One region of the Exiguobacterium sp. s56 genome, then DNA from elsewhere that is predicted to be linked to it. Evidence: predicted binding sites of a transcription regulator. Region 1 holds the regulator's gene; each other region holds the start of a gene.
What was found. The regulator Rex, encoded in region 1, represses fermentation and respiration genes when NADH is low (regulators of the CRP and FNR family bind a similar motif). The targets are predictions, from matches to a motif close to TTGTGAAATATTTCACAA.

Region 2: pflB (formate C-acetyltransferase) is a predicted target of Rex. The motif match lies at 5,723-5,740, and genes of this name have one in related genera.
Region 3: cydD (thiol reductant ABC exporter subunit CydD) is a predicted target of Rex. The motif match lies at 2,623-2,640, and genes of this name have one in related genera.

The regions. Positions count from the first base shown of each region.
Region 1 is NZ_JACSLR010000010.1:7,057-17,325, reverse strand. It holds gene KNP71_RS10270 (hypothetical protein) at 1-257, opposite strand, end outside; gene KNP71_RS10265 (hypothetical protein) at 254-412, opposite strand; gene KNP71_RS10260 (TM2 domain-containing protein) at 531-866, shown strand; partial or broken gene KNP71_RS10255 (NADPH-dependent F420 reductase) at 906-1,493, opposite strand; gene KNP71_RS10250 (PspC domain-containing protein) at 1,650-1,832, shown strand; gene KNP71_RS10245 (FAD-dependent oxidoreductase) at 1,865-3,211, opposite strand; one part of gene KNP71_RS10240 (IS3 family transposase) at 3,437-4,368, opposite strand; one part of gene KNP71_RS10240 (IS3 family transposase) at 4,368-5,007, opposite strand; gene KNP71_RS10235 (YesK family protein) at 5,093-5,386, opposite strand; gene tatC (twin-arginine translocase subunit TatC) at 5,511-6,299, opposite strand; gene KNP71_RS10225 (twin-arginine translocase TatA/TatE family subunit) at 6,302-6,487, opposite strand; gene KNP71_RS10220 (redox-sensing transcriptional repressor Rex) at 6,520-7,176, opposite strand; gene KNP71_RS10215 (ABC-F family ATP-binding cassette domain-containing protein) at 7,326-9,227, shown strand; gene KNP71_RS10210 (hypothetical protein) at 9,224-9,631, shown strand; gene KNP71_RS10205 (hypothetical protein) at 9,679-10,245, opposite strand; gene tsaD (tRNA (adenosine(37)-N6)-threonylcarbamoyltransferase complex transferase subunit TsaD) at 10,260-10,269, opposite strand, start outside.
Region 2 is NZ_JACSLR010000012.1:70,640-80,908, reverse strand. It holds gene KNP71_RS11840 (kinase) at 1-68, shown strand, start outside; gene KNP71_RS11835 (GntR family transcriptional regulator) at 192-584, shown strand; gene KNP71_RS11830 (ABC transporter ATP-binding protein) at 562-1,242, shown strand; gene KNP71_RS11825 (hypothetical protein) at 1,239-2,045, shown strand; gene KNP71_RS11820 (hypothetical protein) at 2,055-3,155, shown strand; gene KNP71_RS11815 (hypothetical protein) at 3,185-3,826, opposite strand; gene KNP71_RS11810 (DEAD/DEAH box helicase) at 3,823-4,989, opposite strand; gene KNP71_RS11805 (hypothetical protein) at 5,044-5,466, opposite strand; gene pflB (formate C-acetyltransferase) at 5,827-8,073, shown strand; gene pflA (pyruvate formate-lyase-activating protein) at 8,130-8,846, shown strand; gene KNP71_RS11790 (NAD(P)-dependent malic enzyme) at 8,886-10,112, opposite strand.
Region 3 is NZ_JACSLR010000009.1:107,234-117,502, reverse strand. It holds gene cydC (thiol reductant ABC exporter subunit CydC) at 1-873, opposite strand, end outside; gene cydD (thiol reductant ABC exporter subunit CydD) at 870-2,594, opposite strand; gene KNP71_RS10125 (Crp/Fnr family transcriptional regulator) at 2,723-3,409, opposite strand; gene KNP71_RS10120 (glycoside hydrolase family 31 protein) at 3,544-5,886, opposite strand; gene arcC (carbamate kinase) at 6,065-7,027, opposite strand; gene arcD (arginine-ornithine antiporter) at 7,043-8,518, opposite strand; gene argF (ornithine carbamoyltransferase) at 8,572-9,600, opposite strand; gene arcA (arginine deiminase) at 9,617-10,269, opposite strand, start outside.

The DNA of each region.
Region 1 (10,269 bases):
ATCATCAAGGCAACGACGACACCTCGTAATGTCAGTTCACTTGATTCGCGTCCGATGGCACGAGATGCTTCCTCACCAAGTGTCGCCGCGATGTCACGGCGCCAAGCATAAAACAGAGTCGCAGCCAGCGCCAACGTCATATCTGGCACGTTACCACCTAAGACATCCATGATGGTGAGCCCGAGCATAATGAACATCCCGAGTTTCAATGCATCTTCATTTGTATAGGTCACTCGAGGTTTCAAGAAGTTGTTCATAGGACGATGAACCCCACCGTCAACAGACCATATACGAAACCGAGCACGATCATACTGATGGCGATCGATTTATATTGCGGATACTTATGTAAGACGACCGCTCCGGCGATAACGTGAATAAACGCGACGATGAACGTCACAATCGCAAAACCCATTCGGTTGTTCCTCGCTTCCAAAAATAAATAATAGAAAATCATGGGAATTCATCCGTTTCCCGGTACAATAAAGACTGCATTCATTATATCAATTTTTGGAAAGAAGGCACATCACATCATGAATTATTCACGTACCGATTTATCGACAGAGGAAATGCTCCTCGTCAACAGCGAAGTCGAGAAAAAGAAACGCAGTCTCGTCGTCGCGTACTTGCTTTGGTTCTTCCTCGGCGCGTTAGGCGCACACCGCTTCTATTTCAAGAAGACCGGGACGGGCATCGCTATGCTCTTAATGGTCGTCTTGACGATTGGTTTCGGTGCTATCATCACTGGTATTTGGGCGCTCGTCGACGCGTTCCTCATGCCAGGGTGGCAACAACGCGAAGTCGAAGCAATCGAACGCGAGACGATTGAGTCGTTGAAAACACGCTCTGAGCGTCAAGCTGCCTTTTAACGACCAGACGGTCACGCCAACGCGTGACCGTCTTTTCTGTTAGAAACTATTCTCTTTCAAGTAAAACGCAAAGTTCCGGTGCTTCCGTTCTTTCGTCGCGTAATGAATCCATAACCACGCGAGCGACTCGAGTTCTCGCGCCAGTTTCAAGTGACGCAGCGTATGGGCGTCGAAACCAATCTTCGAGGCAAGGTCTTGAACGGCTCGGACCGACTCCTGCTCGTCACCAGCGATGAACATCATCGACATGTTCGGGTTCTCCAAGTTCTCGACACCGGTCTGGTTGAACGCCTTGACGATGCGGACGTGCGGCGCAAGTTCCTGCAGATGCTCGGCCCCCGATTTCCCTTCCGGCCGCTCAATCGAATCAAACTCTTTGGCGATCGGATTCGTCACGTCGATGACAATTTTGTCGTCCAAGTCCCGAAGCGATTGAATCAAATCGATTGCCGCCGCGAATGGCGTCGTCAATAAAAGAATCTGTGCGTTTGACGCCACTTCTTGGAGCGACATCGTCCCCTCGCGCTCCGAGCGCGTCCCGTACAACACTTCATAGCCAACGTCCTCGAACTTGCGCCCGAGCGTCCGTCCGACTTTCCCTGCTCCTAAAATACCAATCTTCATATAGTCCGACTCCCCTTCACAGTTCTTCGTCTGCGTGCCGTAGCCTTTCTCTTACCCCTTCCCCGGCTTCAGACGAAGAAAAACCTGTGTGCATTGTACGCTTGCCACCAATTTATATGGTAAAATTTTCATATCATATGTGAGATAGGAGCCATGCTTATGCAACGTCCGCTTCGCAAATCCGCCACGAACCGCTCACTCTTCGGTGTCTGCGGCGGCATCGCTGAATACTTCGAATTATCCCCGCTCGGCGTTCGTCTGCTCTTTTTAATCGTACCGGGGAACGTCCTCATCTACATGATTCTCGCCAACTCGATGAAGGACGCCCCACGCTATCTATAAAAAAACTCGGAAGCCGCGGCTCCCGAGTTTTTTTATGCGTTGACTTTATCTTTCATCGCCGCGAGCGCCCCACTGTTGATGAAGTGCCATGGCTTGTTGTAGTGCGGTTGGAAGAAGAAGTCGACATAGGCAAGCTCTTCAACCGTCATCTCGTTTTGGATGGCGAGCGACAACGTGTTGACCGCTTGCGTCATGTCCGCTTTCGAGAGGACTTGTCCTCCGACGACGCGGTGTGTGCCGACTTCATAGACGAGTTTGAACTGAACCGGTTCCGCTGTCGGCATGAACTCCGGACGGTACGCATCCTCAATCATGACGCTCTCGACGTCAAGACCGAACAGGCCGGCCGCTTCTTCCGTGAGACCTGATGAAGCAATGTTCCAATCGTAGAGACGGAGACCTGACGTTCCTTGCGTCCCTTGATAACGGACACGCGGTGCAATCAAGTTCTCAGCGACGAGCGTTCCCATGCGGACGGCATTCGTCGCGAGCGGGATGTAGGCGTGTGTGCGCGCCGGGTTGTAATAGACGGCACAGCTGTCACCAGCGGCGAAGACGTCCGGGTTGCTCGTGCGCATATACTCGTCGACGATGATGGCGCCGTTGCCGAGCATGTCGACTTGGCCTTGAAGGAGTCCCGTGTTCGGGCGGAAGCCGACACAGAGGATGACGAGGTCAGCCTCGAACTCACCTTTATCGGTCACGACGTGCGTGACGTTTCCATCTGTCCCGCGGAACGCTTCGACCGTCTGGCCGAGCTCGAGGTCGATGCCACGTGACGTCATGTCCGCTTCAAGTTGATCCGTGAACGACTTGTCGAGGTACTTGTTCAAGATGCGGTCGGCGCTATCGATGAACGTGACGTGTTTGCCGTACACTTCGAACGCTTCGACGAGCTCGACGCCGATATAGCCGGCACCGATGACGGCGATGTTCGTCGCGTCTTTTGCCCGCTCGATGATGCGTTGGGCGTGGCCATAGTTTTTGCAGAGCTCAATCCCAGTCATCTCGATGCCAGGAAGCGTCGGGACGATCGGCCATGAACCAGTCGTGACGATCAAACGGTCGAACGTGTCATAGACGTCTTCTCCCGTGTCGAGGTTTTTCGCATGGACCGTCTTCGCTTCCGTGTCGATGTTCAATACGTCGTGCTTCATGCGCATCGTCGCGCCGAGTTCTTCGAGCTCTGTCGGTGACGCATAGAAAAGCTCTTCCGCACGTTTGACGACACCACCGACGTGAAGGGCGATCCCACACGAGAGGAAGCTGACGTTGTCGTTCCGCTCATACACCGTGATATCGAGATTGTCGTGCTTGGCGAGTAATCCTTTGACTGCTGCTGTTCCTGCGTGTGTACATCCGATGACTGCGATTTTCATATGGTTGTCTCTCCTTTGAGTGTTAGGCAAGTTAGCGTTTGTGATAAATATCACATTTACTTTCTGAACTTAGTGTACTATTTCACAAGAAGGTTTGACAATCCCTTTGCTCACTTTTTCACGTAATTATGTCTAAAGTTTGAACGGCTGATGTGACAACAAAAAAACCGCTCCGCAACTGAACTGCTCCCCGTCAAGTAGACAGGGCAAATAATGAAAACCAACCTAGGCGGCTTGAGACCTGTATTCGACAGGGCTCAAGCCGTTTAGTCGTTTCTGGAGACGCTCGTGGTTGTAGAACGATATGTATTTCTCGATGGCCGTCGTGAGTTCGTTATAGGCCTGGAACTGACGCAAGTAGTACATCTCAACTTTCAAGGTGCCCCAAAAACTCTCGATCGGGGCGTTGTCGATACAACGTCCGACCCGGGACATGCTGTGGGTCAGTCCCGCGTCTTCCACCATTCGCTTGAACCCTCTCGAGGTATATTGGAACCCTCGGTCGCTATGGATCATCGGACCCGCTCCTGACCGGAGCCCCGCGATGGCTGGCATCATCGTCTGGAAGACGAGAACGTTGTTGTTGGACCTCCCGATACGATAGGCGACGATCGAGCCGTCATACAGGTCGATGATTGCGCTGAGATATGCCTTTTTTCCGGAACCATATTTGAACTCGGTGACGTCGGTGCACCATTTCTCGTCCGGGCGGGACGCACTGAACTCTCGGTTCATCAGGTTCTCCGCCACATGCTGTGGCGTCGACTTCTTATGTTTCTTCCGCTTCCGGCGGATGATTGATTGGATCCCATGGATATGCATCAAACGATAGACTCGCTTTTCATTGAACGGGGACAGACCTTGTTGCCGACGCAGCCGATTGATTGTCATCGTGATCCGACGGTATCCGTATGTGCCGTTCGCCTGGTCATAGAGTAGAAGAATGTCCTCCAGAAGCTCCTCGTTCTCTTCTTGACGCACCGGTATGGTGCGATTCAACCATTTGTAATAGGCCGCCCGTGAGATGCCAGCGACCCGACAGAGGAGGACGATCGAAATGGCCTCCTCTTCGTATAGTTCTTTGATGGCGGTGTATCTTTGCTGTAGCCGTACCTGGCTGATCACGACCTCCTCTCGATCTCCTCTAACTTTTTTAGGTACAGGTTGTCTGCACGAAGAAGTTCGTTCTCAAGCTCCATTTGCCGGATACGGCGTTTCAGCTTCTCTTCTTCACTTAGTTCGTCCTCTGGCTTCGTACGCCCACGGCGGTCTAGGAGCGCTTCTGCCCCGTTCGTGTCATACTTCTTGACCCAGCCATAGACCTGGGCATAGGACACCTGAAATTTTTCCGCGGTCTGTTGGTAGTTGCGTCCATTCTCCAAACAGTATTTCACGATTTCAAAGCGTTCTTCGAATGTAGTTTTTCTTCCTTTTGTCATAGCTCGATCCATCCCTTTCCTCGAATCTGTTAACTCGCTATGACTAGTATACTTCTTAACCCATCTTCGAAGAACAGACCAATCACTGATCTGATGTTTGGAGAGAACTTCCATAGTAGTGATCCCATCTAGATAGTCGCGGACGGCCTCAATCTTCTGTTCCTTGGTGTAAGGTCTCCATGTCTTCGATTCCTTCAACGCATCGATCCCACCGGTATCGAATTTCACTTTCCATACCCGAAGGGTATGCTTAGAGACGTGATGGGCCTCCATGATTTCCTTCCAAGTATATTTTTCTTCATTCATCATGCGCAGCGCGCTCAGTTTTTGTTCGATCGAATGCCGACTTCTCGCCATAAAAAAACACTCCCCAATCAGATAAACAGATTTGTTATTTCATCTGTCTACCTATTGGGGAGCATATCAAACCGGAACGGTTCATTCATGAATGGGTCGTGCGTCTTGCTTTAAACCAGTGGTAAGTGACGACGCTGATATAGGTGAGGAGGCCGATCACGTACAGACTGAAGCCAATCAAAATCCAGCCCAGCGCGTCCCAACCACGGACGAAGACGAGTCCGATGATACACGATACGTACCCCACGACGAGCAATGTCAACGAGAAGGCGAGTCTCCGCTTGAATCGCGACTTCAGAAAGTTCAGCACGGCAATCAACAAAATTGTCGTCAACACGCCGATGATGATGAGTTCATCCCCGTAGTACTCCCAAGCCATCGCTTCTCCCCCTGACTGATGTTTAAGTAGTTTCATCGTATCACATGGGTCCAGTGTTTATCTTGTTGTTAAAAACATTTATTCCCAATCACAAAAAAAGCATCGTCCCGTTAAAGAACGATGCTTACTTCTCATTCATTTGTTTCATCAAATCGACTTGCTCTTTCACCATCGCCTCTTTCTCACGACGGAGCACGCCCCGGTACGTGATGCGTGAAATCGACAAGCTGATTTCATACAAGAAGAAGAGCGGCAGCGACACCATGAGGTGCGACGTCAAATCCGGCGGCGTGATGAAGGCCGCGATGACGAACAAGGCGAAGTACGCATATTTCCGAATCGATGACAGGAAGTACGGTGTCACGACACCGATGCGCGTCAAGAACATCGTCACGACCGGCAACTGGAATAACAGTCCGAATGGGATGGTCAGTTGCAGCAAGAACGTGAAGTAGTTCGACGCCCCGATGATTTGCGTTAGCCCGAGGTCTTGCCCGAGGTCCGTCGAGATATCGAGGACGAGCGGGAACAACCAATAATAGGCGAACGCGAGACCGATCAGGAACAAGATGAAGATGATCGGGATATAGGCGAGCGTCGCTTTCCGCTCGTTCGGATGCAGACCAGGTGCGACGAACGCCCACAGTTGATACAGTAGAAACGGACCGGATGCGACGAGCCCGATGACGAGCGCCAAGTTCAAGTAAATCATGAGCGGGTCCGCGACCCCAAAGGCGTTCAGTTCGAGCCCTCGTTCGACGAGGTCCGCCTGCAGATAGGCGAGCACGTATTTGACACTCGGCAAAGCGATCAAAAAGAAGGCAAAGACGACAAATGCCGACAGCATCAGTCGTCTCCGCAGCTCTGTCAAGTGATCGGACAGCGCCCGCTCTTGATCAGGTTGATGATTCATGATTACTGCTCTTTCTTCTCAAGTTCTTTCTTATCTTTCTCCTCATGTTCGTTCATCATGCCGTTTGTGGCATTTTTGAACTCACGGAGCGTTTGTCCGGCGGCGCGTCCGAATTCAGGCAATTTCTTCGGCCCGAAGATGATAAGCGCGACGATGGCGATAATGAAGATACTCGCTCCCCCAGGAATACCGACGACGAGCAACGATGATAGTAATTCCATTATTGATGGACCCCCTCAGCAGATGGATAGTGTTGCATAAAGTAAATGAGCGACTGGAGTTCGATCGACAAGTCGATGTGATGGACGCGGACCGTGTCCGGCACAGTAAGTCTGGCCGGTGTGAAGTTCAAGATGCCTTTAATACCGAAGCGGACCAAGTCGTCCGCGACCGGTTGCGCATAGGCAGACGGCACCGTGAGAATGGCGACGTCAATCTTGTTTTGTTTCATGATCTGTTCCATCTCATCGACGTGATGAATCGGGACACCGGACATCGTCGTGCCGACTTTTGTCTCGTCTGCGTCGAACCCGACGACGATATGTGTGTTATTGTTTTTAAGGAAGTTATAGTTGACGAAAGCTGTCCCAAGATGACCAACCCCGACTAAGGCGACGTTCGTAATCTCGTCCTGATTCAGTGTCTTACGGAAAAAGTCTAACAGATACTGTACGTTATAGCCATATCCCTTTTTACCGAGCGCACCGAAGTACGAGAAATCGCGACGGATCGTGGCCGAATCGACCTTGACCGCCTCGCTCAGTTCAGCAGAAGAGACACGCTGTTTTCCTGATGAATGTAGGCTTTGGATAAACCGATAGTATAGTGGCAACCGTTTGGCTGTCGCTTGCGGAATCTTTGGTTCGTTTTGACTCAACGGAAAGAGCCTCCTTTTTACGACGCGTTTCAAACGAATCTAATTTCATACACCTTGATTGTAAACGAATTCACATGACCACTCAATGAATATACCTGAAAAGGGGAAGAAATAAAGTATACTAAATAGAGAGAAAGGGGTTTTTTCACTTGATCCTACTGCAAGTCAATAACTTATCGAAATCATTCGGCGTCGAGCCGATTTTAGAGAACGTCAAACTAGAAATTCAAGAAGGCGAACGTGTCGCCCTTGTCGGCCGTAACGGTGCCGGCAAGTCGACATTGCTTAAAGTCATCGCCGGGGAATACAACTATGACTCGGGCGACATCATGAAGCCTAAAGATGTCACCATCGGCTATCTCGCCCAAGATTCAGGGTTAGAGTCGAACGAGACGATGTGGAACGAAATGTTGACTGTCTTCACCGATTTAATTGAACAAGAAAAGACGCTGCGCCGCATGGAGCAAGACATGGGTTCTGAGCGCATCTTGAACGACCCGGCCGCCTATGAGCGCCTCTTGTCGTCTTACGATGAAGAACAGCATACGTTCAAAGACCGTGGCGGCTATCAATATGAGGCGACGATCCGCTCTGTCCTTCACGGGATGCGGTTCTATCCGGACGACTTCGAACGCCGCATCGATACGCTCTCCGGCGGACAGCGGACACGTCTCGCTCTCGCGAAGATGCTGCTCCAAAGTCCGGACCTGCTCATCCTGGATGAGCCGACGAACCACTTGGACATTGAGACGCTCGGCTGGCTCGAGAAGTATTTGAGCGGCTATAAAGGCGCCGTCCTCATCGTCTCCCACGACCGCTACTTCCTCGACCGCGTCGTCTCGGTCGTCTATGAGCTGTCACGCCACCGGAGCCGTCGCTTCGTCGGCAACTATACGAAGTATCTCGAACAGAAGGCCGCCATCTACGAGCAAGAGAAGAAGCAGTTCGAGTCGCAACAAGAAGAAATCGCCAAAATGCAGGACTTCATCCAGCGTAACATCGCCCGGGCGACGACGACGAAGCGGGCCCAGAGTGTCCGCAAGCGTCTCGAGAAAGTCGACCGGATGGAAGCGCCGGACGGTGATGAGCGCAGTGCCGTCCTCTCGTTCTCGATCAAGCGCCAAAGCGGGAACGACGTGTTGAGCGGGAGCGACCTCGCCATCGGCTATGAGGAACCGATTGCCCAGCAGCTCCGCTTCCAATTGCAGCGCGGCGAATCGGTCGCCCTCGTCGGCCCGAACGGGGTCGGCAAATCGACGCTTTTGAAAGTGTTGACGAAACAACAGCCGGCCCTTCAAGGGGACATCCGCTACGGCACCGGCGTCGAGATCGGCTACTATGACCAGGAGCAACAGAACTTGTCGGACGCCAACCGCGTCATCGATGAGATTTGGAACGACTGGCCGCTCATGCGCGAGCAAGAAGTGCGGAGCCTGCTAGGCCAGTTCCTGTTCAGCGGCGACGACGTCATGAAGCGCGTCCATGAACTGTCGGGTGGAGAGCGGGCCCGTTTGACGCTCGCGAAACTGAAGCTCGAACAACCGAACTTGCTCATCTTGGATGAACCGACGAACCACTTGGACCTCGACTCGAAGATGATTCTCGAGAACGCCCTCGTCGACTATCCGGGCACGATCCTATTCGTCTCGCATGACCGTTACTTCATCGACCGGCTCGCGACGCGCGTCTTAGAGATCACGCCGAACGGGATTGACGAGTACCTCGGCGATTACTCGTATTACGTCGAGAAGAAAGAAGAACTCGAAGAGCTGGCCCGACTCGCCCGCGAAGAGACGAAACAAGTCATCGTCAAGAAACAGCGCGTCGACAAGGAACAGCAACGCGAGGAACGCCGGATGAAACAACGGATCGAGGAAATCGAGCTCACGATCGAACAACACGAGGCCCGCCTCGAGGAGATCGAGCAACTGTTGTGTGAACCGGACGTCTTCAACGACTTCGCTCGGGCGCAAGAACTGTCGACCGAGTCCGACGCGACGAAAGAATCGATCACGGCACTGTACGCAGAATGGGAGGAGCTCCATTCATGATGCGATTCCGTGCGATGCGAATCGAATGGATGCACGCCTTTCTTACCGGTCTCGCCTATATCGTGCCGACGGGGACGGAATTCGTATCCGAGCTGATTCGCGGGGAACCGACGATCGTTCCGTCGTTCCTGTTTTATTTCCTGCCGGTCGTCATCGGCTTCATCATCCAGACGTGGAGCGGGATTGTGATCAGTTTGTTGAGCGGCCTGCTTATGAGCACGCTGTTCATCCGCCTCGTCGTTTGGCCGGTCGACGTGACCGTCCACAACTTTTACACCCCAGGCTCGGTGTGGGGACACTTCTATCAGTCGACTCTCCTCATGTGGGTGCTCGCCCTGATCGTCTTCATCGTGAGCTGGGTGAACATGTGGTACAAACAGAACAAACATCATCCGGACGTATAAAAAAGGGAAGCCGTCTCCAACGTGGAGACCGGCTTCCCTTTTAACAGTTAGAAATAACGTAGCGGCTGGAATCCGCGTGTATGGAAGTCGAGCTTGAGGCCGTCTTCCGTGATAAAGAACACGTACTCGTTCGTATCGACATCACGGACGAACACTTTATAAAACGTGAGTGTCTCCTCACGGTTCGTCACATACTTCGCCTCATGCGTCGAGATCACTTGCGCGAACAATTGCTCTTCGTCAAACTCGTTGACGATATCCTCGAACTTCGCCGCTTCTTCTTCGGTCGCTTCTCGTCCCGGCGCAATCTCGTAATATGCGTCGCTCGCTTTCGGCTGAACGCCGAGGTTGCGGTCGACGACGATGACGCTCTCGATATTTTGATCGTCTAAGCTCTTATAGCCGTACAACGTCTCGACGAGCGTGTTCTCACCCGTGACCCGGCCGATGCCTTCGAGCGATTCCGCTCCTGTGAGTGAAAGGACGCGTGTCGCTTCCGGCACGATTTCTTCTTGATAGGCGATATTATAGGCGCGGATAATCTCCCGTACTTGCAAAAACGTCGCGACGACGAGCAGTACGACCAGACCTCCAATAATGATGCGTTTCGTCATGTCTCTATTTCCCCCTAGACTGTC
Region 2 (10,269 bases), on a different contig from region 1:
GAGAAGCGCATTACATCAAAACGATCAACCCGCAAGCCCAGGCCGATCAAATCGTTTCATCTAGTTGACGCATCCATTTATAGGGGATGCGTTTTTGTTTTGGAAAAAACTGTTGACTCGGTTAGTGTACTATGGTGATAATACAGTTAGATAGTGTATTAGTCGCATCATACACTTAGAGAGGTGACAACATGATCATACAATTCAACACGAGAGCCCCGGTTTACATTCAAGTCGTCGATTACTTCAAAAAGAAGATGGCGCTTGGCGAACTGCAGGCGGGCGAAGAGATGCCGTCGCGACGTGAGCTCGCGACCGAACTGAAAATCAATCCGAACACCGTCCAAAAGGCGTTCAAAGAGATGGAGGAACAACAATTGATTACGACCGAACGGAACCGTCCGAGCCGCGTGACGACCGATGAACATGTATTGAAACGCATCCGCACGGAACTCGTCGATGAGGCAGTCGCTGTCTTTGTCGAATCGATTCAAGAACTTGACGTCACGATGGATGAGCTCGTCGATAAAATCAAACGGCAATACGGGGAGGGGAATATTCATGATCGAAGTACTGGGAGTTAAGAAGCGTTACCGCAAAAAACAAGTCATCGAAGAGGTGTCGTTCACGGCCCAAAAAGGGGAAATCACATGCTTGATCGGGTTGAACGGTACCGGGAAATCGACGATTTTAAAAGGCATCATGGGACTGACGCCGTTCGACCAGGGGACGGTGCTTGTCGACGGCAAACCGATCGATTTGAATCGTGTCGCGTTCGTACCGGACCATTCGACGTTCCCCATCCATTTCACCATTGAACAGTGCGAGGCGTTCATGCGCGACTTTTATCCAAAGTTCGACCCGAAATTGTTTGCCCGTCTTGTCGATGAGTTCAAGCTGTTCCCAGAGGACAAGTTGAATGAGCTGTCGAAAGGGACGCTCGCCAAAGTGAATTTGGCGCTCGGGATTGCCCAAGATCCGGACTATCTATTGCTCGACGAACCGTTCTCGGGCATCGACGTGTTCTCGAAAGAACAAATTGTCGAGTTGTTCTCGAGTGACATTATGCAAGACCGCGGCGTCTTGATTACGACGCACGAGATTGAAGACATCGAATACTTGGTCGACAAGGCCGTCATGTTGAACCGCGGCCGGATCGTTCGCGAGTTCGACGTCGAGGACGTCCGCTTCATTCATGGGAAGTCGATTGTCGATGTCATGAGAGAGGAGTATGGCGCATGAATTTGTTGAAACTACTCGGATGGGAAGTCGAGCGGTTGACGAAACCGTATCTCATCTTGATCACGTTACTCGTCGTCACCCAGTTCGCCTGGCTCGGCGTCTTCCTATGGAGCGAGACGAATATGTATGAAGAAATGCGTCGTGCTGGAACGCCGGATTACACTTTGACGTTCGGGAATTATCTTGGTGGCACACCGTTCATCTTGTCGATTGGGGTTGCTGTCACGGCGATGGTATTCTTCAGTTTTTGGATTTGGTACCGTGACTTCCAAGGCCGTGGGACGTTCATGATGCGCCTATTGCTCATGCCGCAACAACGGATGCTCGTCTTCGGTGCGAAGCTAGTGACGATGATGTTGATGATCCTTGGCTTGTTCTCCGTCCAGTGGATTGCGCTCAAACTCCAGTACATAGCGTTTTCGAGTTGGTTGGACTCGCAAATGATTCCGATGAGTGGCTCCTTCGAACAGGCCATCGGCTACGATGGGGCGCTTTCGGTCATGTTCCCGGCGTCACTGTTCAACTTCTTTGTCCATCAAGTATTAATTGCCCTCGCCGTCTTATTCATCTTCGCATTTGTGTTGATTGAACGGAGCCTGTGGCAACGGACGGTGTGGGCGCCGTTCCTCGCCTTATTGATGATTGGGGTTGTCGTAGTTGTGCCGATGATTGGATTCTTTATCATTGAGAACTATCTGTTCATGGAAGAGACGCTGGCCGTCTTCACTCTTATTTTAGTGATTTGGTTTACTGGGGTCGTTTGGATTGGATATCGTCAGTTGACGAAGAAATTAAGTGTGTGAGGTGAGCAGATGAAACGAATGTGGAATGTGGCCGCGCTCGGTGCGGTCGTCATCATCGGGCTCGGTACGTTCGCCTTTGATTCGAAAGCATCAACGGCGGAGTGGGTGCTCGATGTCAAAACAAATGAAAGTGTATGGGAAAATCAAAAGATACAAGCCTTTTATGAAACTGAGGATGAGGTCCAGGAACGGTTTGAAATCACCAGGTCTGGTAGCGAAGTGACGACCCATTTAAATTACGTCGAAGAAGCGCTTAAACAACGCGAACGGGTCAATCCTACGATGCGAAAGTTCTATCGTCAAATGACAAACCTTAGTTTCACCCAATCGTTACGCACGAAAGAGGAGTATGTCGGCATCGGACAAAAAGGAAACGATGAAATCGTTCTTTTCCGAACCGAAGGCAACGACATTGCCACGACAACGTTCCCGTCAAATGTCAGCGATGCAGTGGAAGTCATGGAAGGGAACTGGCACGGCATATTCGTTCAAGATGGTCGTGTTCATTTGATTTATCGTGACGGTTATGACAGACAGGCAGCAACAAAAATCGCCGTATTTGATGAAGGGGCGGCTGAAATCACCCTTGAAGAAATCTCAATAGAAGACGGCTTTATTTCTAGTGTTGTCGGAACATCTAGGTTTTACGATGAGAACCGGATGACCATCGCAGCCGATAATCGTTTCCTCCCGGTACGTCTTGGGACATACGAAACGATAACCGAAGATGGTCAGACGTACACGAACGAGACGGAACGTCCAGGCGTGTATGCCTATGACACCGAAGAGAAGCGTGTCGTCGAGTTAAAAGCTGAAGGGGATATGTGGGGCGCAACCGTCTATGAGGATCAATTAATCGTCTTGCAGGAAGATGGGACCGAATTCGTTGTCGACTTGAAGACAGGGAAGCAATCGACGCGACAAGTCATCGATGGTTCGGTCGGTACGACTTGGTATGTCGATAACCAACTGTATCATATTCGCCCGACGAAAGATGGGGCCGTTATCGACGTCTATCAAGATGGGAAAGCCATCTCGAGCGCCGTCGTGAAGGCGACGAACGATGCGGCGAAGGCATTGTTATCCAACACGAAATATTATGTACAATAACAAATAACCGAGAGGCAGCCGCCTCTCGGTTATTTTGATGGTTTCGGGACGATGACCCCGTCTTCTAAATCGAGCAACATGTCGATCAGTTCTGCACAGAACTCTGGGAACTGATCGAGGAACGCACCCGGACCGACCTCATCGGTGAAGTCGATATACAGGTCCGACACGTTACCGGCCATTTTCGCCGGAAGAGCGAGGAACGCCGACCCGAAACGCCAGCTGCCTCGGATATCGAGCAGCTTGCCGAGCATGATGTCACCGACCTCACGTTTTTCCGGGAGATTGACGCGATACGTCTCTTTCGTCTCCCAATCGCGCAGTCCTTCCTCGGTCACTTCAAACACCGAGCAACGCGGGACCGCCAAGCCACGGAGCGCGTGATACAAGGCAGGGGACATGTCGGCTTTTTGATCTGCCAAGTAGCGGCCGTGCGGTGTCATCCCGTCCTCGTCCGTCTCGAAGAAGACGGCCCAGTCGATGAACAGGTCGCGGAATAGCTCGGCGTCTTTCAACTGCCATGTGCCTTCCGAGGCGATCTCTTGAATATAGTTCGTCCAATGTGTGCTGCGCGCGAGCGCGGCTTGCTCATACAACTTTTTCAGCTCGGCCAGCAATTCGGACTCTTCTACAAGCAAAGGGAATGGAATTACTTTCCGGTCTTTTTTCATCGGCGCGGTCCTCGTTTGTTCGCAGGACGCTTCACGACCGGCGGTTTATCCTCGATCCGTTTCTCGATGACGTCGCCACGATAAATCTCGAGTTCTTTCAATTCCACGCCTAGCTGGCGAGCGAACGATTTCAAGTGCGTCAAGTCTTCGTCCGTCACGAGCGAGAGCACGGTCCCGGCCGCATTCCCGCGTGCCGTCCGGCCCGAGCGGTGAATGAAGTCGTCAATCGATTCTGGCAAATCGAAGTGGACGACGTGCGTCACTTCTTCGATGTCGAGACCACGGGCCGCGAGACCTGTCGTGATGAGGAGTGGATAGTCGCCTTTCCGGAATTCGCGGAGCGTCTCCACGCGTTCGCGTTTCCCTTTTAGGCTGTCGAGCATCCGGTAATTCACTTTCATTTTATCGAGTTCGCCTCTGAGTGGTGGCAAGAATGAGCGGTTGTTGATGAAAGCGAGCGCTTTGACGCCGTTGACATGTGACAAACGACGAAGCAATTCCGGCTTATAGCGGCGTGTCGTCAACATATAGCCGTACGTCACTTGACTGCTCACAGCTCGTTCGATTTTCACGTGTGCCGGCTCCTTCAAGAACGGGGCAGCCCATGCTTGAAGCGTGTCTGTGAGCGTTGCCGATACGAGGGCGATTTGATGTTCGTGCGCCGTGTGCTTGATGATGCGTTCGGCAGCTTCTGTTAATCCGCTATCGATGATTTGGTCAGCTTCATCGAGGACGATTGTGTGCGTCTCATGAAGCTTCAATTTTTTCTTGTCGATCAGTTCGACGAGTCGGCCCGGTGTCCCGACAATCAAATGGGGCTTTTTCTTCAAGCGGTCGATTTGACGTTTCAATTCGACACCGCCAATAAATGAAGCGATGCGGACATCACCTTTCTCGGTGAAGCGTTGCGCGACCGTTTGAATCTGCATGACGAGCTCACGCGTCGGCGCGACGATGACGACTTGAATCCGGTCGTTCGAGGTGTCGATTTTTTCAATGGCGGGTAACAAATAAGCAAGCGTCTTCCCGGTACCTGTCGGCGCTTCGATCGTGACGTCTTTTCCGTCAAGAAGAAGCGGGAAGGCTTCGGCTTGGACCGGCATTGGTTCAGTAAAGCCAAGGCGATCCCAGGCTTCGTTAATAAATGGTTTTGTAAAGTTCATATCAATTCTCCTTATCGTGGGGCAAAAACAAAGGAAGCATAAGCGCTCCCTGTCTTAGATATAGCGAACATGTTCAGTATCTTGGTCGAATGAAGAACGGAGTGTCTGTGTGAACGTCTGTCCGTCCTCGATGAGTTTGATGTGCACATCGATTTGGTCAGCCGACGCCTCGACGCCTTCGACGGTGAAGCCTTGATACACACGATACTGCAATTCTTTCGTCAACCGTTCGTATGAAGCGAGCTCTGGATACGTCGCTGCCACGTCAATCGGGCGCGAGATGAGAGCAACGAGCAAGTTATCGCGGTAGTCGATGAAATCCTCGTTTTCGATGTCGTCGTCAAACCGAATCCAAAAACCTGCGTCTTCAAATTCTGTGATAAATCCATCACGTTGTTCACCGTTCGCTTCTACTTTAAGGGAGATGCGGTCACCGGCTTTCAAGTCGTGATCAGCTGTCAATAATTCGTACGTCATGGGAAGAACCCCTTCCTCTTCTACAATGTTCTGCCTTCATTGTGTCCGATGTAAGGCAAAAATTCAAGTTCTATCCCTGAGTCGTGATATACATCACACTAAAAACTGTACAAATCGTCACATCCGAATTCAGATGATACAGAATCGACTTGAATTGCGTCGTGACGTGATTTATCTGTTTCATAGTTAATGAGAAATACGTTATAACAGAATTTAAAGCGCTTACAAAAACGGCTTCACGCCAACGTTCATGAGATTGTTACAACTTTCACAAGAATGTAAAACATAATGTTCACGTTTTCACGTACACTCAACTTATAGAAAGCACGCAGTTATCTCAACTATGAGGAGTGACCCACAATGGCAACCGAAATTAAATCAGCCTGGTCAGGATTTGTACCTGGGCAGTGGACGAACGAAGTGAACGTCGGTGAGTTTATCCGTTTGAACCGACATGAGTACACAGGAGACGACCGTTTCCTCGTCGGACCGACCGAAGCGACGAATCGTCTTTGGGCACAAGTGATGGAATTGACGAAAGAAGAGCGGGAACGCGGTGGTGTTTGGGCCGTCGATCAAAACAACCCATCGACAATCGTCTCGCACGGACCGGGATACTTAAACAAAGAGCTCGAGAAAGTGGTCGGCGTTCAAACGGACGAGCCGTTCAAACGTTCGATTCATCCGAACGGTGGCATCCGAATGGTCGACGCTGCACTTGAATCGTATGGCTTCGAGCCGAACCCTGAAATCACAAAGATTTATTCGGAAATCCGCAAAACGCATAACCAAGGTGTCTTCGATGCGTATACACCTGAGATGCGAGCAGCACGGAAGTCAGGGATTATCACAGGACTTCCTGACGCTTACGGCCGTGGACGGATTATCGGCGACTACCGTCGCGTTGCCTTGTACGGGTTAGACTTCTTGATTGCCGCACGTAAAAAAGATTTGGCGAACCGTGGCGGTTTCTTATCAGAGGCAGATATTCGGACACGGGAAGAAATGTCTGAGCAGCTCCGGGCCCTCCAAGAGTTGAAACAACTCGGTGCGGCGTACGGGTTTGACCTCGGCCGTCCGGCGGAAAATACACAAGAGGCGTACCAATGGGTATACCTTGCATATCTCGCAGCCGTCAAAGAACAGAACGGCGCCGCCATGTCACTTGGACGTGTCTCGACATTCCTCGATGTATACGCAGAACGTGACATCGAAGCAGGTCGTTTGACCGAGTCGGACGTTCAAGAAATCGTCGACCACTTCATCATGAAGCTTCGAATCGTCAAGTTCTTGCGCACGCCTGACTACAACGAATTGTTCTCGGGTGACCCAACATGGGTGACCGAGTCAATCGGTGGGATGAGTGAGGATGGACGTTCGAACGTGACGAAGAGCTCGTTCCGCTTCTTGCATTCACTCTCGAACCTCGGGCCAGCACCAGAACCGAACTTGACGGTGCTTTGGTCGACGAAATTGCCAGAAGGCTTCAAACAATATTGTGCGAAGATGTCGATTGAGACGTCCGCCATCCAATATGAGAACGACGACCTCATGCTTCCAGAGTTCGGTGACGATTACGGCATCGCCTGCTGTGTGTCACCGATGAAAATCGGGAAACAGATGCAGTTCTTCGGAGCCCGCGCCAACATGGCGAAAGCACTCCTTTATAGCATGAACGGAGGCCGTGATGAGAAGAGCGGCGACCAAATCGCACCGGTTTGGGAGATGAACACCGAGGACGTGCTCACGTACGACAAAGTGTATGCCGACTTCGACCGGACGCTCGATTGGCTCGCCGAGCTCTATGTCAACACGCTCAACGTCATCCACTTCATGCATGATAAATATGCATACGAACGAATCGAGATGGCGCTCCACGACCCTGAGATTTTACGGACGATGGCATGTGGCATCGCCGGCCTCTCGGTCACGGCGGATAGTCTTTCAGCCATCAAATATGCGACCGTGAAACCGGTCCGCAACGAGCAAGGCATTGCCGTCGACTTCGAGACAGAAGGCGACTTCCCTAAATTCGGCAACAACGACGACCGTGTCGATGCGATTGCCGTCGAGCTCGTCGAGTCGTTCATGCAAAAAGTACGCAAGCATAAAACGTACCGCGATGCGCTCCATACGCAATCGGTCTTGACGATCACATCAAACGTCGTTTACGGCAAAAAGACAGGGAACACACCGGACGGACGTCGCGCCGGCGAACCGTTCGCACCTGGTGCGAACCCGATGCATGGCCGCGATACGAAAGGGGCAGCTGCGTCGCTCTCATCAGTCGCGAAACTCCCGTTCGAACACGCACAAGACGGAATTTCATACACGTTCTCAATCGTACCGAAAGCGCTCGGTAAAGAAGAAGTGGCCCGTGAACTCAACTTGGCGGCACTCCTTGACGGTTATATGGGCGGCGAGCATAAAGGACATCACTTGAACGTCAACGTCTTCAACCGTGAGACGTTGCTCGATGCGATGGAGCACCCGGAAGAATATCCACAGCTCACGATTCGTGTCTCTGGCTATGCGGTCAACTTCATCAAATTGACACGGGAGCAACAAATCGACGTCATCAACCGGACGTTCCACGGTTCATTGTAAACAAAGGCTTGGCGGCCTTCACTCGAGGGCCGCTCATTCGTTAGGAGGTCATTTCGATGACAATGGGATATGTACACTCGGTCGAATCGTTTGGAACCGTTGACGGCCCGGGAATTCGTTTTATCGTCTTTTTACAAGGTTGTGCGCTTCGTTGCTTGTATTGCCACAATGCTGACACGTGGGATTTCAAAAAGAATAACCATCGTTCGGCCGAGGACGTCATTCAAGAAGCGCTCAGCTATCGTCCGTTCATGGAAGCGTCAAAAGGCGGCATCACGATTTCTGGGGGCGACCCGCTCGCGCAGCCAGAGTTTTTAGAGGCGCTCTTGCGTGAAGCAAAGAAACACGGGCTTCATACGACACTCGACACGTCCGGTGCACTCCGTCCCCCTAACTTGGATGCGATTTTAGACCATACGGACCTCGTGTTGCTTGATATCAAACATATCGACGATGACATGTGTAAGAAACTGACAGGACGGAGCAACGTCAACACGCTCGCGCTCGCTGAACATTTATCCGAGCGCGGAACGAAAATGTGGATTCGCCACGTCCTCGTCCCGGAATGGACACTTGATGAAGGAGCGCTCCGCCGCACGGCAGCGTTCATTCAAAAGCTCGACCACGTCGAGAAAGTCGAAATTTTGCCGTACCATGAGATGGGCGTCTATAAATGGGAGGCGCTCGGTCTCGACTATCCGCTCAAAGGAATTAAACCCCCGACGACGGAAGAAGTCGAATGGGCGGAAGGGATTTTACAAGGAACCGTTTAAAAAACTGCGCAGACCATCATGGTCTGCGCAGTTTTTGGATTACAAATGTTTTTGACTGACGTGCTGACGGATGGCGGCCTCATCGAGAGGACGTTTGGCGACGCCGGTCTCGACGGCGGCTTTGGCGACCGCGACCGCCACGGCCGGTGCGATTCGTTCATCGAATGGGCTCGGGATGACGACACCGTTCGCCAAATCTTCTTCGGTCAATAAATCGGCAATCGCGTGGACGGCCGCTTCCTTCATCTCCTCATTGATTTCGCTGGCGCGAACGTCAAGTGCGCCCCGGAAAATACCTGGGAAGGCGAGGACGTTGTTCACTTGGTTGGCGAAATCGGAACGGCCGGTCGCGACGACACGCGCCCCGGCTTTTGTCGCGAGGTCTGGCATAATCTCCGGAATCGGGTTCGCCAGAGCGAAGATGATTGGATCGACGGCCATCGAGCGGACCATGTCTTCCGTGACGGCCCCGGCCGCCGAGACACCGATAAAGACGTCGGCACCTTGAAGCACGTCGGCGAGCAATCCTTCGTGTTGCTTCCGATTCGTCGCTTTGGCGATTTGATCTTTGAACGGGTTCATCCCTTCGACGCGTCCTTCGTAAATCGCGCCTTTCGTATCACAGATGACGAGGTCCTCGACACCGAAACGCTTCAACAGTTTGGCGATGGCGATGCCCGCGGCCCCGGCACCGTTCATGACGACACGGAGTTCAGGCATCGTTTTATCGACGAGGCGCAACGCGTTGACGAGACCGGCCAAAACGACGATGGCTGTCCCGTGCTGGTCGTCATGGAAGACAGGAATCGGGAGCGATTGTTTCAAACGGGCTTCGATTTCAAAACACTCGGGTGCTTTAATGTCTTCTAAGTTGACGGCACCAAACGTCGGTGCGAGCAGTTCGACCGTCCGGACGATTTCATCGACGTTGTGCGTGTCGAGACAGATGGGAAACGCATCGACGCCAGCGAAGCTTTTGAACAAGACGGCTTTTCCTTCCATGACCGGCAGTGCGGCTTCTGGACCGATATTGCCGAGACCGAGCACGGCGCTCCCGTCCGAGACAACGGCGACCGTGTTGGCGCGGAGCGTGTAGTCATACGACAACTCTTTATCCTCGGCGATGCGACGGCACGGTTCGGCGACGCCAGGCGAATAGGCGAGGCTGAGTGCTTCTTTCGTGTCGACGTCGACTTTCGGTGTCGTTTCCAATTTTCCGTGATGGAAGGCATGCATCTCGAGTGCGCGTTCGTTCAATGTTTTCATAAGTCTCTCCCTATAATTAGCGATTTTAATCTGTGACAATACGAGTCCATTGTAACGGAGAAACCGCTTACTTTCGAGGGTTTTACCTGCATTTGGGCGAACTATTTCTGAACGGTTGTTCACAAATGTCGGATTGCTGATAGGACTTGGTGCTAGG
Region 3 (10,269 bases), on a different contig from region 1:
TGTCGCGTTCTCAAACGCGGTGAGCGACATCATGATGAGCATGGCCAAAAATAGGCCGTTCAACTCGCCGTCGACGACGAGATACGCCCCGATGGCAAGAACACCCCACGAGACGAGCAGGGATGCCGCCACGACGAGTGACGAATTGAAGAACTGATTCGTCACATCCCGTTTCTGTGCTTCGGCGTAACGGTCACTCTGTTCGAGCAGCTCGCCGCGTGTCCGTCCGAGTTGATGATGAAGCAACAAATCGCGATATCCGTACATCATCTCTGTCATCCCACTCGACAGGTCACCCCGTAAGGCGCGAAGCTCGCGGTCGTGCTTGGCACGGATTCGGGCGAAGAACGCCGGAATCAAAAAACCGGTCACGAACACACCGAACAAAATCCAAAGGCTGACCCACATCGAGAAGTATGTGACGAAGAAAATCGTGCTCAAGAAGACGAGCACCAAGATAATCGGCGGATAGAATACCCGTAAAAAGTAGTTTTGCAAGCTCTCGACGTCACCGACGACGCGAGCGAGCAAATCCCCACTCCGATACTTGGCAAAGATGCTCGGCACGAGCGGTTCGAGCTGGCGATAAAACCGGACCCGCAACTCGCTCAAAATCGTGAACGTCGCCCGGTGCGAGGCAAGGCGCTCTTGATAACGCGCACTTGCCCGAATCACACCGAACAATTTAATCAAGACGACTGGCACCATGAGCGCATAGAGCGGCGGTACGAGACCGGCCCGTGAGACGAGATAACCGCTCGCCGCGAACAAGGCGACGGCCGCGATGCCGGCCACGTAACCAAAGAAGATCGAGAGGATGATATCTTTCTTCTCTCGCATCATCCATTTCGTGATCGTCCAAAGTGAATTCATCCTCTCACCCCTTTCTGTAGCGTGAACAAGTCAGCGTATTGCGGAACGCTGAGCAGTTCGTCATGCGTGCCTTGGGCGAGGAGCTTCCCATCGTCCATGAACCAAATTGCATCCGCCTGCTTGATTGTATGCAACCGATGCGCGACCGTGACGAGCGTCGCCTCGCGCGACAACTCCTCAATCGAGCGCCGAACGATTTGCTCCGTCACTAAATCGAGCCCTGTCGTCGGTTCATCGAACAAGATGATGCCCGGTCGTTTCAAGAAGGCGCGGGCCAAGGCGAGCCGTTGCCGTTCGCCTCCGGACAACCCATAACCGCCTTCACCGAGTTCAGTATGAATGCCGTTCGGCAATTGCGCGATGACATCGTTCAATCCGGCTGCATCCGCGGCTTCAAGGATGTTTATCTCGTCGGCCGTTTCCCCGAGGGTGATATTATCGGCGACGGTACCGGCGAACAAATACGGATTTTGTGAGATATAGCCAATCGTGTCATACCATGACGAATCGGTGTATGTCTCGAGCGGTTCTCCATCGACGAGGACACGTCCACTGTCCGGTTTCACGAGCCCGGACAACACGTTCAAGACGGTCGTCTTGCCGGACCCGCTCGCCCCGACGAGCGCCACATGGGCGCCGGCAGGAATCACACCGCTCAAAGGCTGCAGCGTAAAGCGTCCACCTTCATAGGCGAACGAGACGGCGTCGAGCTCGAGGTCGGGTGTCCGGCTCGTCAACGTCCGGTCGCCCCAGGTCAAGCGTTCATCCGGTGCATCGAGCGCCTCGAAAATACGGTCGGCCGCCCCCATGCTGCCGCGTCCGGTGTGGAACGCACCGCCGAGGTCTTTGATGGCCAAATAGTATTCCGGGGCCAAGACGAGAATCAAAAAGCCGGAGAAGAACGTCAAGTTCTCCCAGACGACCATTTGGAGCGCCACTTCGAGTGCGACGACGCCCGTGCTGAGCATCGAGATGAACTCGAGCATGAGACCCGACAGGAACGCCGTCTTCAAGACGACCATCGTCGCGTCGCGGAAGTCGAGACTGCTCTTTTCAATCGCTTGCGCCTCACGCTCGGTCCGACCGTATAGTTTGAGCGTCGTCAATCCTTGCAACACGTCCAAGAACTTGCCGGAGAACTGATTCATTTTCTCCATCTGCTGTTCTGACTTCTTCTGGGTCGCAATCCCGATGATGATGAAGAAAATCGGGATGAACGGAGCCGTCACCATCATGATGACGCCTGAAATCCAATGTTGGCTGAAGACGACGACGAGAATGAGTAGCGGAATAATCGACGTTTGAATGACTTGCGGCCAATATTGGCTGAAGTAGGCATCGACTTCGTCGACCGCGTCCATGAACACGCTCACCTTTTTACCGGATTGACCGGATAGTGACGTCTCAATCGGATTCGACGTATAGCGGTCGAGCAGTTGCAATCGGAGTGTTCGTTTCGCCTTTTCTGACAGGCTCGCTCCAATCCTCCCCGACATATAGCCGAAACCAGCTCGTGTGACGAGCGCGAGGATGAGCCAACCGAGCGTCGGAACGACGCTTTCAAACGATGCATTTTTTAAAAAGACTTGATCGACAATGTCGACAATCAAATAGGCTTGAGCTAAAATCGACAACCCGATCATCACTGCCGCGATGATGAGTCCGACGATATGGCGTTTTTCTGCTAAAGCGAGAGCTTGCAGTCGTTTCACTGCGTTCATCCTTTCTATCAATCAGGAGACTTTTTCTTTGTGAGGATTCTCACTAATTATACCTGATGCACCCTTGCAAGGCGAACGCTTCGCTTCCTCAGACATGCAAAAAACGCCACGTCCCACACGCGGCGCCATCACAGCGACTGTTCAAAATATTCAGGATGACCGATCATCAATTCCCGCGCATCAAATTGAAGCACGTCTTCTTTTCGCAACCGCGATAAGATGTTCGACACGGTCTCTCGTGACGTACCCGACAAGCGCGAAATCTCAATTGTCGTGAACGGGCAGCGGACACGGACGCCCGTCGCTTCCGGCTCCCCGAGGTCTTCAATCAAGTAATGAATCGTGTTGAGCACCCGGTCAGTCGCACTCGGTGTGATGATGTCCTGGACACGGCGCTCGTGCAAATCGAGAATACGGTTCATCTGTCCGACGATGTGGAGCAACATCGATGCGTTCCGCGAGACAAGCTGTTCGAAACGGTCGGTCGGCATATAGATGACCTCGATATCGGTCAACGCCTCGGCTGAATGTTGATAGTACGGTTCCGTCAACAAGCCACGATACGGGAACAATTGCTTCGGTTTCAAGTAGTCCGTATATTGATGTGTCGCCGTCTCGTTGCAACGCTCGAGCTTCACATAACCGCTAATCAAGAAATAGACCCGTTCCCGGGGATCCCCCTCTATGAACAAGAGTTGACCTTTCCGATACGTGCGGCAATAGACATGCGGCAACAGCGCCTCGAGCTCTCGTGTGGCACATTTGGCGAACACATCAAGCTGTCTCAAATCGTCCACCGTCCATTTTGGTTTCATGTCGCATCCTCCAATCCATCTTGCCTCTCTTTTAAGTATAAAACGACTCTTTTGTGAAAACGCTTACAAAATCCAACGATTTTCTGACAAAAAAAAGAAGGGCATGAACCGCCCTCTTCGTCACAATAAAGTATTCAGTCGAGCATCAATTCCATAATCGCGTCTTGCAGGTCGCGATCGAGTTCGAGCGCATGTAAATCGAACAGCCATGCTTCGAGTCGCGTCTTCGCGGCCGCTGACCGGTATAACCGGTCTTTTAAATCGTATGAGATTTCCGCACGGTCCAAGAAGCGATACAACCGATCGAGACGATGGTCGTTCGCCGTCACATCGACCGGGAGTTCCACGGTCAGCTCGTCTCTGATCGGTCCGAGCTCGAGGCGCAGCGTCTGTGTCTCCCGTTTGTATTCACCAGACCCGGTCACCCCTCGAAGCAGCAACGTGACATGGCGGTCCACCGGTAACACAGACCGGTCACCTGTCACTTGGATATGAAGGCTCCGTTCATCCCAATCAAGCGTGAACGTCGTCTCGGCGTAGGCTCCCGTCTCATAGCCACGGTCCTTCCCATTGTCTTCATAGAGCGTGAACGTGTTCGAGGCGCCTGGGAAGATGAGCACTTCCAAATCGGCTGGGTTGTCGGTATCGTTTCGACCCGAATGGTGTGGGGCCATCGGGATGATCGCCCCGGCTTTGGCGAACACCGCCTGATCTTCGAGCCCGCGGAACACGCGAACCGATTTGTCCCCGCTGTAGCGATGACCGGTAAAGAAGTCGAACCAGTCACCTTTCGGTAGCCAGACGTTCGTCGCCGCCACATGGAGCTGTCGATTCATCGGTTCGACGATTGGGGAGACGATGAGTTCACTGCCGAAGTAATACTCATTCGGTACCTCATACGCCACGTCTTCATCCGGATGCTCATAATACATCGGTAAGACGAGCGGCAAGGCGCCGACATGATTTCGCCAGTTCATCGTATAGATATATGGAATCAATTGATGGCGCAGACGCAGGAACGTCTTCATCGACCGTTCCGCCTCGAGACCGAAGCGCCACGGCTCCTTGCCGTTGAACGTACTAAAAGTCGAGTGCAACCGCATGATCGGGCTGAATACACCGAATGCGACCCAGCGCGCGGCGAGTTCATCATCTTTCGACCCACGATAATGGCCGCCGATGTCATGACTCCACCAGCCATAGCCGATATTGGCCGCCGTCGCTGTAAAGTATGGTTGGAAGGCCAGGGACGCCCACGAAATCAACGTGTCGCCCGAAAAACCGATCGGATACCGATGGCTGCCCGGCCCGGCGTAACGGGAGAAGATGAGCGGACGGTTGCCGTCACGGGCGATGTCGGCCGCATGGTAATGATTCAACATCCAGAGCGGGTCGAGCCCTTCCATTTTTGAGGTCGAGCCTTGTTGCCAGTCAATCCACCAAAAATCGACGCCGTCGACTTCATGCGGATGGTGCATCTGCTCGAAATAGGCTTGAATGAAGCGTTTATCAGAGAAGTCGAACGGAATGCGGTCACCATGCGACGGATCGATGCCCATCGCCTCGGCCATCGCCGCATATTGATCTTCAAATGCACGTACACCGTCCGCCGGGTGCAAGTTCAACGTGACGAGCAATCCTTCTTGCTTGAGCCACGTCAAGAAGCCTTTCGGGTCCGGAAACAGGTTTTTATTCCATGAATAGCCCGTCCAGCCGCTCCCATATTCCTCAGGGATATCGGTGATGTGCCAGTCGGTGTCGATGACACTGACCGAGAACGGGATGTCTTCTGTCTTAAACCGACGCATGAGTTCTTTATATTCCGTCTCGTCGTAGCGCCAATAGCGGCTCCACCAGTTGCCGAGCGCTTTTCGTGGCAACAGTGGCGTCGGGCCTGTCAGTTGATAGAAGTCACGCAGCGCCTGCTTATATTCATGTCCATATCCGAAGTAGTACAAGTCATGGATGTGTTTCCGTCTCGGTTCAACAAAACGATCTTCGGTCATGATGAACGAATCGGAATCATCGATGACAGCATACCCTTGTTTTGAGGCGATGCCCTCACCGAGTTCCGTCGCCCCGTCGACATGGTCGAGCGTGCGCGCCGTCCCTTTCAACGTCCGTTCCGGTCCGTTAAACGTATAGCGGCTATAGTACGTACTGAAGTTCCCTTTCACATCGACGTAGAGCGTGTTCGGCGCGAACGGCCCTTTCGTGTAATAGAGGTGGACGTGTTCCGTGATGATTTGCAGTTCTGTCTCATCTTCGATCACGCGAAACTCCGGGACTGCGAACGCCCGGTTAAAGACGACTTGGGTCGGCCGGTCCTCGAACACCCCATCTTCCGCGTATTCCATCCGAATCAGTTGGCTCGTCAGCACCGTGAAGCGATAGCAGCTCCCTTGGACGATTGCTCGATTATCTGCCTGTGGTTTCATTTGTTGCGTATAGACGTTCTCCTCTTCAAATAGACGCATAAGCTCGAGCGTTACCGCTCTTCGTCACTCCCCTTCTAAATTGTGCAAACGTTTACACTCAAAATGATAGCAATGTCTAAATCGACATACAACATTCCTTCCCCATGTCGGACCATAAAAAACGACGAGCTACCAATTCAGAAAAAAACCACAGACGCTGATGTCTGTGGCGTTGAGCTTATTGTTGGAGCGTCGCGGCGAGTCGGACGCGCGTCCCGACCTCACCTCGGACCGCCGCAAGGGCTTGTTCGAGCGACGTGATGACGGCAACCCGGTCGTGTCCTGATTCGGCGAACTGAAGGGCCGCCCGAACTTTCGGCAACATACTGCCCGGTGCGAATTGCCCCTCGGCGATATACGTCTCGAGCTGTTCTTTCGTCGTCTCCTCGAGCGCCCGAGCCGACGGGGTCCCAAAATCGACGAATACGTGCTCGACGGCCGTCAAAATGAGGAGCATGTCGGCGTCGACGAGATCGGCGAGTTTCGCAGCGGCGAAATCTTTATCGATGACCGCCTCGACACCGACATAACCATCTGGTGTATCGATAACGGGAATCCCGCCGCCGCCAGAGGCGACGACGATGTGCTCATGGGCGACAAGGTCACGGATGACCGCGTGCTCGAGAATCGCCACTGGAAACGGACTCGGGACGACGCGGCGATAGCCGCGACCGGCGTCTTCTTTGAACACATAACCGGTCGTCCGTTCCATCTGTTGCGCTTCCGCCTCGTCGTAGAAGGGACCAATCGGCTTCGTCGGGTGACTGAAGGCACTATCGTTCGGGTCGACGACCGACCGCGTGACGATTGGCGCGACCGAACGTTCCAAACCGCGCGATCTCAGAGCTTTCGTGAGGGCATTCTCGAACCAATAGCCAATCATCCCTTGTGTCATCGCCCCGCAAACGTCGAGTGGCAAGGCCGGCGTCGCCGGACTATCTGACGCAGCCTGTTGCAACATCAAATTCCCGACTTGCGGCCCGTTCCCGTGGGTGATGATGACCTCAATCCCTTCGGCGACAAGCGCGGCCAGAGATTCAGCCGTCGCCTCGACGGCTCGAATTTGAGCCTCGGCCGTCGCATCTTTTCCTTGTTGAATCGCATTTCCACCTAGTGCGATGACTACTCGTTTATTCCGCATATTGGTTTCCCCCGATCAAAAGACTGAGATATTTCCTGAGACGATGCGCACGACGGCCAAGATGGCGAGCGCGGTCAAGACCCCGGCCACAATCCATTCCGTCTTCGTCAACGTCTTGATGCCGTTCTCACGCTGTGCCTTGATATAGAGCAACGTACCTGGTGCGTACAGTAAGGTCGTCAAGAGCAGATAGTCGATTCCAGCCGCATAGATGAGCCAAATCCCGTAAATCGAGGCGACGGCTCCGATGATGAGGTCGCGAGTCCGGCGTTCACCGGCGTTATAGCCGATGCCGTTCTTCGCGACTTTGACTTGATAGAAGGCCGAGAAGACGTACGGAATCAAGATGGCGCTCGAAGCGAGCGAGAAAGCGAAATTATACGCCGCATCCGAGAACAGGAACGTGAAGAGGAACAATTGAATCAATCCGTTCGTGAGCCAGAGCGCGTTGGCCGGCGCGCTGTTCTTATTCTCTTTCGTGAACCATTTCGGGAACACGCCGTCTTTCCCGGCCACGAATGGAATCTCGGCGGCAAGTAACGTCCACCCGAGCCACGCCCCGAGGACAGAGATGACGAGACCGCCGTTGATGAGCATCGCGCCCCACGGTCCGACCGCCGACTCGAGCAAGTACGCCATCGCCGGTTGCGAGGCGTTCGCCACGTTCTCTGGATTCATGAGACCGAGCGACATGACCGAGATGAGCAGATAGATGACGAGTGTCCCGAGCAACCCGATGACCGTCGCTTTCCCGACGTCCGAGCGCTTGCGGGCCCGTCCGGATAAGACGACCGCCCCTTCGACACCGATGAACACCCATAGTGTGACGAGCATCGTCGAGACGACCTGGTCTCTCACACTACCCCATGAGAAACCACCCTGGCCCCAGAAATCGAACGTGAAATTATCGAGGTTGAAGAAGAATAAGGTGATGGTGATAAAAGCAAAAATCGGTACGAGTTTCGCAATCGTCGTGATGATGTTGATCATGGATGCTTCATGAATGCCTCGTAAAATGAGCGAATGAACGAGCCACAGCATAATCGAGGCGCCGATGATGGAGGCGATGTTTTGACCGCCTTCGAAGATTGGGAAGAAATAACCGACCGAACTGAACAGGAGCGTCGCATAGGCGACGTTACCAAGCCATGCGGAGAGCCAGTAGCCCCACGCCGAGTTGAACCCCATGAACTGACCGAAGCCGGCCCGGGCGTAACTGTACACCCCTCCGTCGAGGTCTGGACGACGCATGGTCAAATTTTGAAAACTGAGACCGAGTGCGATAATCCCGATTCCGGTGATGACCCACCCAATCAAAATCGCCCCCGCGTTCGCACCTTGGGCCAAATCGGCCGCCAAGTTGAAGGCTCCCCCGCCAATCATCGAACCGACGACGAGTGCCGTCAACGCCCCGAGCCCTAATCGTCGATCCTTTTTCTCCGGTTGTACGCCAGCCGTTCCACTTGAGTCATGCGCTATTTTCGTAGACATTGAACTCATCCCTTTCGTTTAGTACGAACCGGAGGGGAAACCCCTCCCGTCCGTCAGCGTTCAAGCCATTCGTTCGTGTCGGTGAGCGTCGCCGCCATCACAGCTTTAATCGTGTGCATCCGATTCTCCGCCTGATCAAAGACGAAGGAATGACGACTCCGGAACACCTCGTCCGTGACTTCCATCTCGGTCAGACCGTATTCGGCATGGATGGCTCGGCCAACCTCGGTCTCCAAGTCGTGGAAGGCTGGCAGACAGTGAAGGAACATGACGTCTGGATTATTCGTCTTCGTGAGCATGTCCATGTTCACTTGGTAAGGATGGAGCAACTTGATCCGCTCGGCGAATTCCGCCTCTTCGCCCATCGACACCCACACATCGGTGTAAATCACGTCGGCGTCGGCGACAGCTTCATCGATACTCTCGGTCAACGTAATTTTCGCTCCCGTCTCAGCAGCGACCGAGCGGGCAAAATCGACGACCTCATCTGACGGCCAGAGCGATTTCGGCGCGCAGATGCGCATGTCCATCCCGACTTTGGCCCCACCAATCAAGAGCGTGTTGCCCATATTGTTGCGTCCATCGCCGACATAGACGAAGCGAATGCCAGACAACTCGCCTTTCTGTTCTTTGACGGTCAAGAAGTCGGCCAAGATTTGAGTCGGATGATATAAGTCCGTCAACCCGTTCCATACCGGGACACCGGCATCTTTGGCCAAACCTTCGACCGTCTCATGGGCGAACCCACGGAACTGGATGCCGTCGAACATACGTCCGAGCACGATGGCCGTGTCTCGCACCGATTCTTTTTTACCGAACTGGATATCCGATTTCCCGAGGTATTCCGGATGCATGCCGAGATCGATGGCCGCCACAGTAAACGCACAACGCGTCCGTGTCGATGGTTTTTCAAACAAGAGTGCCACGTTCTTCCCTTCACAGATGCGATGCGGGACGCCTTGTTGCTTTTGACGCTTGAAGGCGGCCGATAAATCGATCAAATAGTTCAACTCGTCTCCTGAAAAATCGTTCAATGATAGAAAATGACGGCCTTTCAAATCAAAGTTGTACGTTGTGGACATGCTCGTTTCCTCCTCGTTAAATGTCTTCGCGGATAATCGGACAGCTCATACAGCGTGGACCCCCACGACCACGCGACAGTTCACTCGACATGATTTCGATGACTTCGACGCCCTCGGAACGGAGCAACTCGTTCGAGACGTAGTTGCGGTCGTAGGTGACGACGACGCCTGGGGCGATGGCGAGCGTGTTCGACCCATCGTTCCATTGCTCGCGGGCAGCGGCAATCGGATCCCCGCCCCCACATGGGATTAAGACGATCTCATCGAGACCGAGTGCGGCTTTCAACACGTTCAACAGATCCGTGTGCTGCGTGATGTGAAGTTCGCCTTCGGCGTTCAACGTCAGTTCAAAGATATTCATCTTGCCTCCTGGACCTTGGATGAACGGATGAATCGTGAACTTGTCATGGTCGACCATCGTAAAGACCGTGTCGAGATGCATGAACGCACGCGATTTCGGAATCTCGATGGCGATGACTTTCTTGAATGTACCGCCTTTTTTCAACAAGTTGAGGGCGACCCGTTCAATCCCTTGGGCCGTCGTTCGTTCGGAAATCCCGATGGCGACGACTTCCTTCGACAACACGAGCTCGTCCCCCCCCTCCATCGCGAAACGATAGTCGCGGTCCGACCAAATCGGGATGTCGTGTTTCGCGAATCGCGGGTGAT